3 regions of the Pseudoalteromonas sp. KG3 genome follow, and region 1 is predicted to be linked to each of the others. Evidence: predicted binding sites of a transcription regulator. Region 1 holds the regulator's gene; each other region holds the start of a gene.
The links. Region 1 encodes FliA, which starts transcription of late flagellar genes. Its sites were predicted from a motif close to CTAAAGNTNNNNNNNNNNNNGCCGATA; they were not measured.
Positions count from the first base shown of each region.

Region 2: the regulator FliA is predicted to act here: its motif matches at 1,250-1,276, upstream of NDQ71_RS11650 (DUF5610 domain-containing protein).
Region 3: the regulator FliA is predicted to act here: its motif matches at 1,287-1,313, upstream of pomA (flagellar motor protein PomA).

Region 1 covers NZ_CP098523.1:1,286,845-1,290,125, forward strand. The annotation lists gene NDQ71_RS06175 (chemotaxis protein CheA) at 1-268, opposite strand, end outside; gene NDQ71_RS06180 (protein phosphatase CheZ) at 283-1,047, opposite strand; gene cheY (chemotaxis response regulator CheY) at 1,065-1,448, opposite strand; gene NDQ71_RS06190 (RNA polymerase sigma factor FliA) at 1,489-2,199, opposite strand; gene NDQ71_RS06195 (MinD/ParA family protein) at 2,226-3,086, opposite strand; gene flhF (flagellar biosynthesis protein FlhF) at 3,079-3,281, opposite strand, start outside.
Region 2 covers NZ_CP098523.1:2,448,986-2,452,266, forward strand. The annotation lists gene murI (glutamate racemase) at 1-35, opposite strand, end outside; gene NDQ71_RS11650 (DUF5610 domain-containing protein) at 99-1,220, opposite strand; gene trmA (tRNA (uridine(54)-C5)-methyltransferase TrmA) at 1,386-2,486, shown strand; gene NDQ71_RS11660 (DUF523 domain-containing protein) at 2,495-2,944, opposite strand; gene NDQ71_RS11665 (thiol:disulfide interchange protein DsbA/DsbL) at 3,005-3,281, opposite strand, start outside.
Region 3 covers NZ_CP098523.1:1,568,633-1,571,913, forward strand. The annotation lists gene NDQ71_RS07580 (flagellar motor protein MotB) at 1-454, opposite strand, end outside; gene pomA (flagellar motor protein PomA) at 457-1,224, opposite strand; gene NDQ71_RS07590 (exodeoxyribonuclease VII small subunit) at 1,526-1,768, shown strand; gene ispA ((2E,6E)-farnesyl diphosphate synthase) at 1,772-2,659, shown strand; gene dxs (1-deoxy-D-xylulose-5-phosphate synthase) at 2,764-3,281, shown strand, end outside.

The DNA.
Region 1 (3,281 bases):
CCATCAGCTCAGAATTAACTTTACGTACACCTTGGCGTAATAAGTCGAACACGTTCTCAGCACCATGACAAGCATCAACCAACTCGGTCATACTTAAAAAGCCAGCGCCGCCTTTGACCGTATGAAAACCACGGAAAATTGCATTGAGTAATTCGGTATCATCTGGGTTATTTTCAAGCTCCACCAGCTGTTCTGACAAAAGCTCAAGAATTTCTCCAGCCTCTACTAGAAAATCTTGTAAAATATCTTCATCGACTTCAAAGCTCATGCAGTTTTCTCCTCTTAGAAGCCCAAGCTTGATAATAAATCATCTACATCATCTTGCCCGTTGACAACATCATCACGAGATTCTTTATCAATAATTGGCCCTTCTGGGCCTGCAAGTGTATTTTCAGCAGGCGGTTTTTCAATGGCTGGTGCTACTATTTTTGTTTCGCTGTCATCTTGGCTACCAAATGCTGTCAACAAGTGGATCAAGCTGTCTTCTACTTCTCTAACTAATTCGATTACCCGGCGAATAACTTGACCGGTTAAATCTTGGAAATCTTGCGCCATTAACACATTGGTCATTAGCCCTTGCAATTCATCCGTTTTAGTCTGCGAGTTATTCATAAACTTATCTAAGCTATGACACAGTGTTTTAAACTCTCCCAGTTCAATTTCACGATTCATGAGACGGTCCCATGTCGGCTTAATATGTGAAATTTCATCAGCGAGTTGTTGAGCAATAGGTAAACTTGCTTCTACCGCATCCATAGTTTTATTAGCAGCGTTTTCTGTCATTTCCATAACATAATTAAGGCGCTGCTTAGCGTCAGGGATAGCTTCAGTCGTCAAATCAGCTAAACGTGTATCAAGCTCAAAATTTTTCAACGCGTCATGCAGCTGACGCGTCAGTTTGCCAACTTCGGCAAATAATTCTGATTGCTCTTTTGACGCCGCATCAATAATTAATTGATCAGCTTTATCTTGTTCACCGTTTTCAAGGTAAACCACAAGCTGACGGGCTTGTTCTAAACTGATCTGAGGCGCAGCTGGTGCTGACATAAGCCTCTCCTATTTATTTAACCTAAACGCTCAAACACTTTTTCCAATTTGGTCTTAAGTGTTGCAGCTGTAAATGGTTTAACGATATAACCGTTAACACCCGCTTGGGCAGCAGCAACAATTTGTTCTTTTTTAGCTTCTGCTGTTACCATTAAAACTGGAATATGTTTGAGGCTGTCATCAGCCCTGATAGCACGCAACAAATCAATCCCTTGCATGCCCGGCATGTTCCAATCTGTTACCACAAAATCAAACTCCTGATTCTGTAACATTGGTAGCGCTGTTGAGCCATCATCAGCTTCTTGTACATTTGTAAAACCTAAATCTCTTAACAGATTTTTGATAATACGTCTCATCGTCGAAAAATCATCAACAACAAGAATTTTCATGTTTTTATCCAAAACATCCTCCGGTGAGGTCTGAACCTATATTTACTTACTACTAATTTATCCAGTCATTGATTTTTGCTTTGAGCTTAATCATCGCCTGACCATGTATCTGACTCACACGCGATTCGCTTACATCGAGTATATGTCCAATCTCTTTTAAATTCATTTCATCGTTATAATACAATGACAATACTAACCCATCTCGTTCAGGTAAGGATTGTATAGCTGCTAACAATGATTGATTAAAGCGTTCATTTTTAACGTTATTAAAGGGCTTGTCTAGCGCTAAATCATGTCCGACTGGGGTAATAACATCTTCATCAACCCCTAAATCTTCTATTCCAAGCACTTTACTGGAATTTACATCACTAAGAATATGATGGTACTCATCTAGTGTAATATCAAGTTTTTCAGCAACTTCAATGTCTTTGGGTTCGCGATTAAGTTCACTTTCAAGTTCACTAATAGCCTCTGCTACTCTGCGGCTATTACGGTGCACAGAACGAGGTGCCCAATCGCCACGGCGCATTTCATCAAGCATCGCGCCGCGAATACGAATGCCTGCGAAGGTTTCAAAGCTTGCGCCCTTGCTTGCATCAAAATTCTTTGATGCTTCAATTAACCCTATCATTCCCGATTGAATCAAATCGTCAAGTTGCACACTCGCAGGTAAACGAGCAATTAAATGGCACGCCACTTTTTTGACAAGTGAAGCATGTCGTTCAACAATCACATTTAAATTTTGTGTAGATTGATATCCCATCGCTTTATTCACCGATGCCGTCATAGTTAGCCGTTTACTAGTTTTTCTATGAAAAATTCTAAATGACCAGAAGGTTGATTAGGTATAGGCCATTTAACTGCTTTTGTCGCTAATGTTTTAAATGCTATTGCTGCTGGAGAATTTGGAAATAAATCAACAATCACTTTTTGCCGGCGCGTTGCTTTACGCATGTTTTCATCATAAGGGACGGTTGCCACCAACTCCATCGATACATCCAAAAAGCGATCTGTTACTTTTGAGAGTTTAGCAAATAGTTCATGGCCTTCACGCATACTGCGCACCATATTAGCCACGATTTTAAATTTATATACGCCATGCTCACGGCTTAATACCTTGATTAATGCATAAGCATCGGTGATTGAGGTTGGTTCATCGCATACGACCACCATGACATCTTGCGCTGCGCGCGAAAAACTTAACACCATGTCAGAAATACCAGCAGCGGTATCTACGATTAATATATCAAATTCAGTATTTAATTCGCTAAAAGCACGGATCAAACCGGCATGCTCAGAGGGAGAAAGTTCGACCATGCTTTGTGAGCCAGAAGTTGCAGGCACTATTTTTATGCCTGCAGGACCTTCAACTAAAATTTCATCAAGTTCACATTCACCTGATAATACATGAGAGAGGTTGCGCTCTACTCGCAGTCCTAACATCACATCACAATTTGCCAAACCTAAATCGGCATCCAGTACTAATACTCGGTTTCCGAGTTGACCTAACGCAATCGCAGTGTTTAGTGAGACGTTAGTTTTACCAACCCCTCCTTTACCACCTGTGACAGCGATAACTTTAACGCCGTTATTATTGTTTTGACTCATTTTACGCAGGCCACTTGCTTGATCTAATACTGTGTTAATCATACATCCCTACTGTGCTTGACGCTACTGCTTGACGTCTTGAATGTTGTGCTTTTGTTCTTTTTAAATACAATTGTTCAGCTTTTTTTACTAATTTCTCTGCATTAGCGACCCGAATGTCCTCAGGAACGCGCTGACCGTTAGTAAGATACCCTATTGGGAGGCGATTTTGAATCGCTATACTAATAATCTCACCTA
Region 2 (3,281 bases), 1.2 Mb from region 1:
AGGCCTGAATCAAAAACCAAAATATGTGCAGACAAACTACTCGCCTCGTGTTTACTTTAAGCGAAGCAGTTTGCCATGCAGTTAAGCAGAAATAAAGTTTACGCTTCGCTTTCTGACGCTGCTGAACGTAGCTTATTCATTTGCTCAAACATCGATTTAGTGTATTCAACCAACTTACCAATCTCTTCTTTATCTTGGTTTAACCACTGTAAGATACCGGCAAGTTCATTTTGTAAACCTAGATCGCCCGCCTTATTAAACGCCTCTTTTAAGTCATCATTAAATGGCGCGATTTTTTCAGCAACCTTTTTCTCTGGTGCAGGTTTATTCTCTTCATAACCCTTTATAGCTGCGAAGGTTTTGGTCTGTCTTAAATCCATTGAAAACACCACCAGCTGTTCATTCCCAAGATTTAGCTCTTGTGCTTGCTCAAACGCCTGTTCAAACGACCCAGAAAAGAAGGTTTGGCTCACACCTTGTAAGTCTTCCATCAGCTCATTAATAGCCTGCTGTTCATCCTCGTTCAAATCACCATTGACCGACATACTAAATGATAACTCGCGCGATTGTGATGACTCACTGGCATAGCCTTCATTTTGGCCATTACGTTGATAGCTACTAGCAGATTGCTGTTTAAAGGCATCGGCAAAGCTAATCGTCACTTCATCACCCTCTGCAGTGGTAAAGTTATATTCTGCGTTATTACTTAAACTTAAATACTGTGCTTGGCTCACACTCACAGATTCGGGTTTTGGGTTAAATAAGTTCTCTTCAAATTCATCGAGGCCACTAAAAATACCTGCTTTTGATTTTTCGATGCCTTCTTCTATTTCGTCATTTAAAACCCCTGTGCCTTTGAGCTCTTCATAAGCATCATCGATACCTATTTGCACACCTTTACGAGCATCGCCTAACATGCCTTTGAGTTTTTCATCATCGGCACCATTAGCTTGGGCTTTTTTTACTGCACCAGTTACAAACTCCAGTACATTTTTGACGATTGCGTCAAAATCAAATAGCGGCTTGTCCTTTTTTTCTTCAGCGACAGGTAAACCTAGGGCTTGTGCCATTTTATCGCCTAATACTTTTGCGGCTAACTCCCTACCACGTTGCTGGTAACTATCTTGGGGAGACTGTATTGTAGGTTGCTGTAATGCAGCTTTGTTACTGTATTTATTGACATTGTTATTTGGAACAAAGCCAAAGTTACCAATTTTCATGATCCGACTCCTATAGTTGCATTCTTTAGTATCGGCCTAAAAATAAATAACTGAAGCGAAATGTACAAAAAAACAGCAGTATTCATTACGCAAAACTAGACAAATACTCCCTGCCCCCTACAATAGCGCCGATAAATAGCTTAAAGATAGAAGGTAGTGGGCATAATGGCAGTTATTAAGATCGATACATCAATATACGATGCGCAATTAAGCGAAAAAGAGCAGCGTATTATTGCGCAATTCCAACGCTTTGGGGTTGAGCAGTTAGAAGTATTTGGCTCTGAGCCTATTCACTACCGTCAACGTGCTGAATTTAGAGTCTGGCATGATGGGGATGATTTATTTCACATTATGTTTGACCAAGCTAGCAAAGAAAAAATTCGTGTTGATAGCTTTGATCCAGCTGCACCGCTAATTGGCGAAGTTATGCAAGCGATGATCGAAAATTTAAAGGGTTGTGAGATATTACGCCGCAAGTTATTTCAAATAGATTATTTATCAAGTCTCAGTGGTGAAATTCTTGTAAGCTTGCTTTACCACAAACCATTAGATGATGAATGGCTAACAGCCATTAAAGCGTTAAAAGTGGCGCTGAGTGAACGCTTTAAAATTGATTTTATTGGCCGTGCCCGCAAACAAAAAGAAGTGTTGGGTGATGACTTTGTTACTGAGCGCCTAACCGTTAATGGCCAAGAGCTTATTTATCAACAAGTAGAAAATAGCTTCACCCAGCCTAATGCCAAAGTAAATATTAAGATGCTAGAGTGGGCTCAGGATTTATGTAAGCCATTAAAAAATGATTTGCTTGAGCTGTATTGTGGCAATGGTAATTTTTCGATTGCATTGGCAGGCTCGTTTAATCGTGTGTTAGCTACAGAGATCTCAAAGTCATCAGTGCACTCTGCGCAGTACAATATTGCCAAAAACAAGGTGACTAACTTAGATATTATTCGCATGTCGAGTGAGGAATTCACCCAAGCGATGAATGGCGAGCGCACGTTTTCACGCTTAGAGGGTATTGATTTAACAAGCTACGACTGCCAAACCATTTTAGTTGACCCGCCACGGGCTGGCATGGATACACTCACCTGTGATTTAGTGGCTAACTATGAAAGCATTATTTATATTTCATGTAACCCAGATACCCTCGAGCGAGACTTAGAGCATTTAACCCGTACTCACGAAGTTAAGCGCTTTGCTATTTTTGACCAATTCCCTTATACCCACCACATTGAATCTGGGGTATTTTTACAACGTAAATTGTAAGGTACTTATTATGCCAGTGCTTGTACTAGCGCTGGCATTTGCTGCTCACTAAACACTTTAATACCATTCTTTTCTAATAACGAAGCCGTCAAGCCCATTCCCGTTATTTTACGACCACTGTGCGAACCATCGTAAATTGTATTACGACCACAAGAAGGGCTTGATTCCTTTAACAGTGCAAAGCGAATATTGTGCTGCTGGCAAAGTTGTAGCGCTTTGCGTGCACCTAACTTAAATTCAGTGGTCACATCATCACCCGTATTGGTAATCACTTTATCATTACTAATTTCTGCTGGATCTCTGGGAGTAGGTAAACCACCAGCAACCTCTGGGCAAAAAGACACTATCAGCTTTTGCTGTTGCCAGGCCATTATTTGCGGATGAAGCAATTGCTGTCCGGTGCCATCGTAACGCACAGGTGTGCCAAGCAAGCAGCTTGAAATCAGGATTTTATGCATTGTTATTTTTGCCAATAAAAAAGCTCCGTGTACGGAGCTTGTTATAAAATTTAACTGCGCTTATTTTGCAGCTAAATAGTTAATTAATTTACTAATATCTTCTGGCTCGGTAATACCTGATTCACGGCCTAAGTTAAGCTTATATTTACCATTTACGATAAAAGTGGGTACACCACGCAGTGCGCCTTTTTCTTTGTAGTAATCTTGGTCACGCTTCATTTTTGAGCTCATAGTACGTACTGAAAAGCTTTTATAAAGTTTGTCGAATTTATCGCCGTCAACGCCTTGCGCTACAAACACATCTTTAACATCGGCTAACTCATTAAACTTAGCGCGC
Region 3 (3,281 bases), 280 kb from region 1:
ACTCATTTACTTGCTCTTGATCGGCCGCAGCGGTTGACTGCTCAGAAGCTTGTTGCTGCGCTGTACTTTGTGATTCACCACCGCGCTTGTTACCACGTTGTTCTTGGCGGCCACCGGCAGAGCTTTCATCACCAGCCTGAAACTCCAACATTTGCTGAGTCATTTCCACGGTTTGCTGTTGAATTGTTTCTATTGGTGTCGGTTCTGGTTTACCTGGTGTGAACTCCATCGCAATAACCGATGTGCCCTTAGGAATATCTTTAACTTCAATTTTATTTTGCACACCAAAAGCAAATTTCATCGAGCCCGCGATTTGTTTAAATTTCAGCACATCCATTTCTGAAAACGCGAGCAAAAGCACAAAAAAGCACATCAATAGTGACATCAAATCCGCAAACGTGCCCATCCAAGCGGGAAGTCCTGGTGGTGGGCATTTGCACTCTTGATCAGACATGCTTACTCCTCAGTATCCACTTTTCGTTTTGATTCAGCGAGGTAGTTTTTCAAAATACCTTCGATAACTTTTGGATTTTGACCATCCTGAATACCTAGTACAGCATCTAAGATCAAACGCTGGTTCATGGCTTCTTCGTCTTTACGCAGCTCTAACTTGACCTGAATTGGTATTGCAACCACGTTGGCCAAAAATGCTCCGTATAAAGTGGTTAAAAGCGCGACCGCCATGGCAGGTCCAATCGCTTTCGGGTCATCCATATTGGATAGCATGGCCACAAGGCCGATGAGAGTACCAATCATCCCCATCGCCGGTGCAATATCGGCAAGCGCTTTAAATAAGCCAGCTCCCGATTCATGACGAGTAGAAGTAAGGGCAATATCTTTTTGCAGCGTCGCTCTAACTACATCCGCGTCATGGCCATCGACAAGCATATCGACACCTTTACGCATAAATGCATTTGGTATTTCTGCTTCTTCGAGTGCTAAAAATCCCCCTTTACGTGCTGAATCAGCAAGTTCAACTGCTTTTTCGATAAGTTCTTCTGGGGATTCAATTTTAAACATAAACGCTTTGGCAGCCACTTTACCAATGCCAAAGAACTGGCCCATTGTATAGTTTGATAACACGATAAAAATCGAACCACCAAATACAATCACCACAGACGGAGTATTGTAAAACATCGCTACTTCGCCGCTGCTACTCAAAAACATGGACATGACAATCAAGCCAATAGCGCCGAGAATACCTATAATGGTTGCTAAATCCACTTACCCCTCCAAAGGAACTCATGCTTTACTGCCCTGGCAGCAAATTTTTATTATTAACTGCTTATCGGCAATGTATTGAATTACTTAAACCATTTACTGAAAAAAATGAAATGAAACGTTTAGCGCTAATTGGCATTTTAATCTACCATGCTTAACCTGCAAGGCATAAATCTGAGTAAAAGCATTTAATCTGTGACAAGAATATAGTTTATTATGCAAAAAAAATGCATCAGCCTTTGACCTAGTTTAGCATTCCCCCTAAAATTGGCCTCACATTTCTATCATCTAAGTTGAATCCACTATGGCGACTAAAAAACCAGAGAACCTAAGCTTTGAGCAAGCGCTTGAAGAATTATCCTTAATCGTCACAGAAATGGAGCAAGGTGAACTTTCGCTTGAACAATCGTTAAAACAATTTGAACGCGGCATCGCTTTGGCTGGTGCATCATCTAGCAAGTTGCAACAAGCAGAACAAAAAGTCGCTATTTTGATGGGTAATGATAGTCAGTCACCGCTTACTAACTTTGAAAATGATTTGGAATAACGAGTGCTAATAACAGAACAAATTAAATGCGCTCAACGTGATGTTGAAGCCACTCTCAATCGGTATTTTGAGCAACCTCTGGATACCGAGCAAAGTATCAAACTGGCGACTCATTATAGTGTTTTAAACGGCGGGAAACGCCTACGACCATTTTTGGTGTACGCTACAGGCAGAATGCTAGGGGCAAAGCATCAGGATTTAGATGTATTGGCCGCCGCAATAGAATGTATTCATAGTTATTCGTTAGTCCATGATGACTTACCTGCTATGGATGATGATGATTTGCGCCGTGGTAGACCGACTTGCCACATTGTTTATGGTGAAGCTCATGCAATTTTAGCGGGCGATGCGCTGCAAACACTGGCGTTCGATTTAATTGCCAATCATGCATTTAACGTCCCTGCGCAGCAGCAGCTAAAAATGATCGCAACACTCAGTAAAGCATCTGGCATTGAAGGTATGGTGGGTGGCCAAGCTTTGGATATTGCCGCAACAAACACCGAGGTGACGCTTGTTGAGCTTGAGCGTATTCATAAGCTAAAAACCGGTGCTTTACTAAACTGCGCAATTACCTTAGGGGCATTATGTGCAACAGATATCGATCAACATACATTATTACAATTAAAGCGCTTTGGTGATGCAATTGGACTGGCTTTTCAAGTACAAGACGATATCTTAGATGTCGAAGGCGATACACAAGTACTAGGAAAACCACAAGGTTCCGATGTTGCAGCCAATAAAGCAACCTACCCGGCGTTACTTGGACTCCCTGGTGCAAAACAAAAAGCACAACACTTACTTGAACAAGCACTGCATGCTTTAGCTGCAATAAATGCCGATACCACAGAACTTGAAAATTTAGCAAAATATATTGTAGAACGCGATTATTAATTGCAGCTTCAGATTGAGCTGATAATGATGTACAAAATAACTAAAAAACCAGAGTAACATTGCGTTATAATAACGTCTGGTTAGCGAAGGATGTATTAAAAATCATGACACTTGATAGTAGCAAGTATCCATTATTAGGTTTGGTTGACGAACCAGCCCAACTGCGTGATTTAGCGCAACAAAAATTACCTGCATTTAGCAATGAGCTGCGTGATTATTTACTTAACTCAGTGTCGCAAAGCAGTGGTCACCTTGCATCAGGCTTAGGCACTGTAGAGCTGACTGTTGCATTGCATTATGTTTACAATACTCCTGAAGACCGTTTAGTGTGGGATGTAGGCCATCAAGCTTACCCGCATAAAATTTTAACGGGTCGTCGCGATCAAATGCACACTATTCGCCAAAAAGATGGCCTGCACCCTTTCCCATTTCGTGAAGAAAGCCAATACGATACCTTTAGTGTCGGTCACTCAAGCACCTCGATTTCTGCGGCATTGGGCATGTCTATTGCGGCGCAAAAAGAAGGCAAGGGACGCAAAACAGTCGCGGTTATTGGCGATGGTGCGATCACCGCAGGTATGGCATTTGAAGCAATGAATCACTTAGGTGATGTAAAATCAGA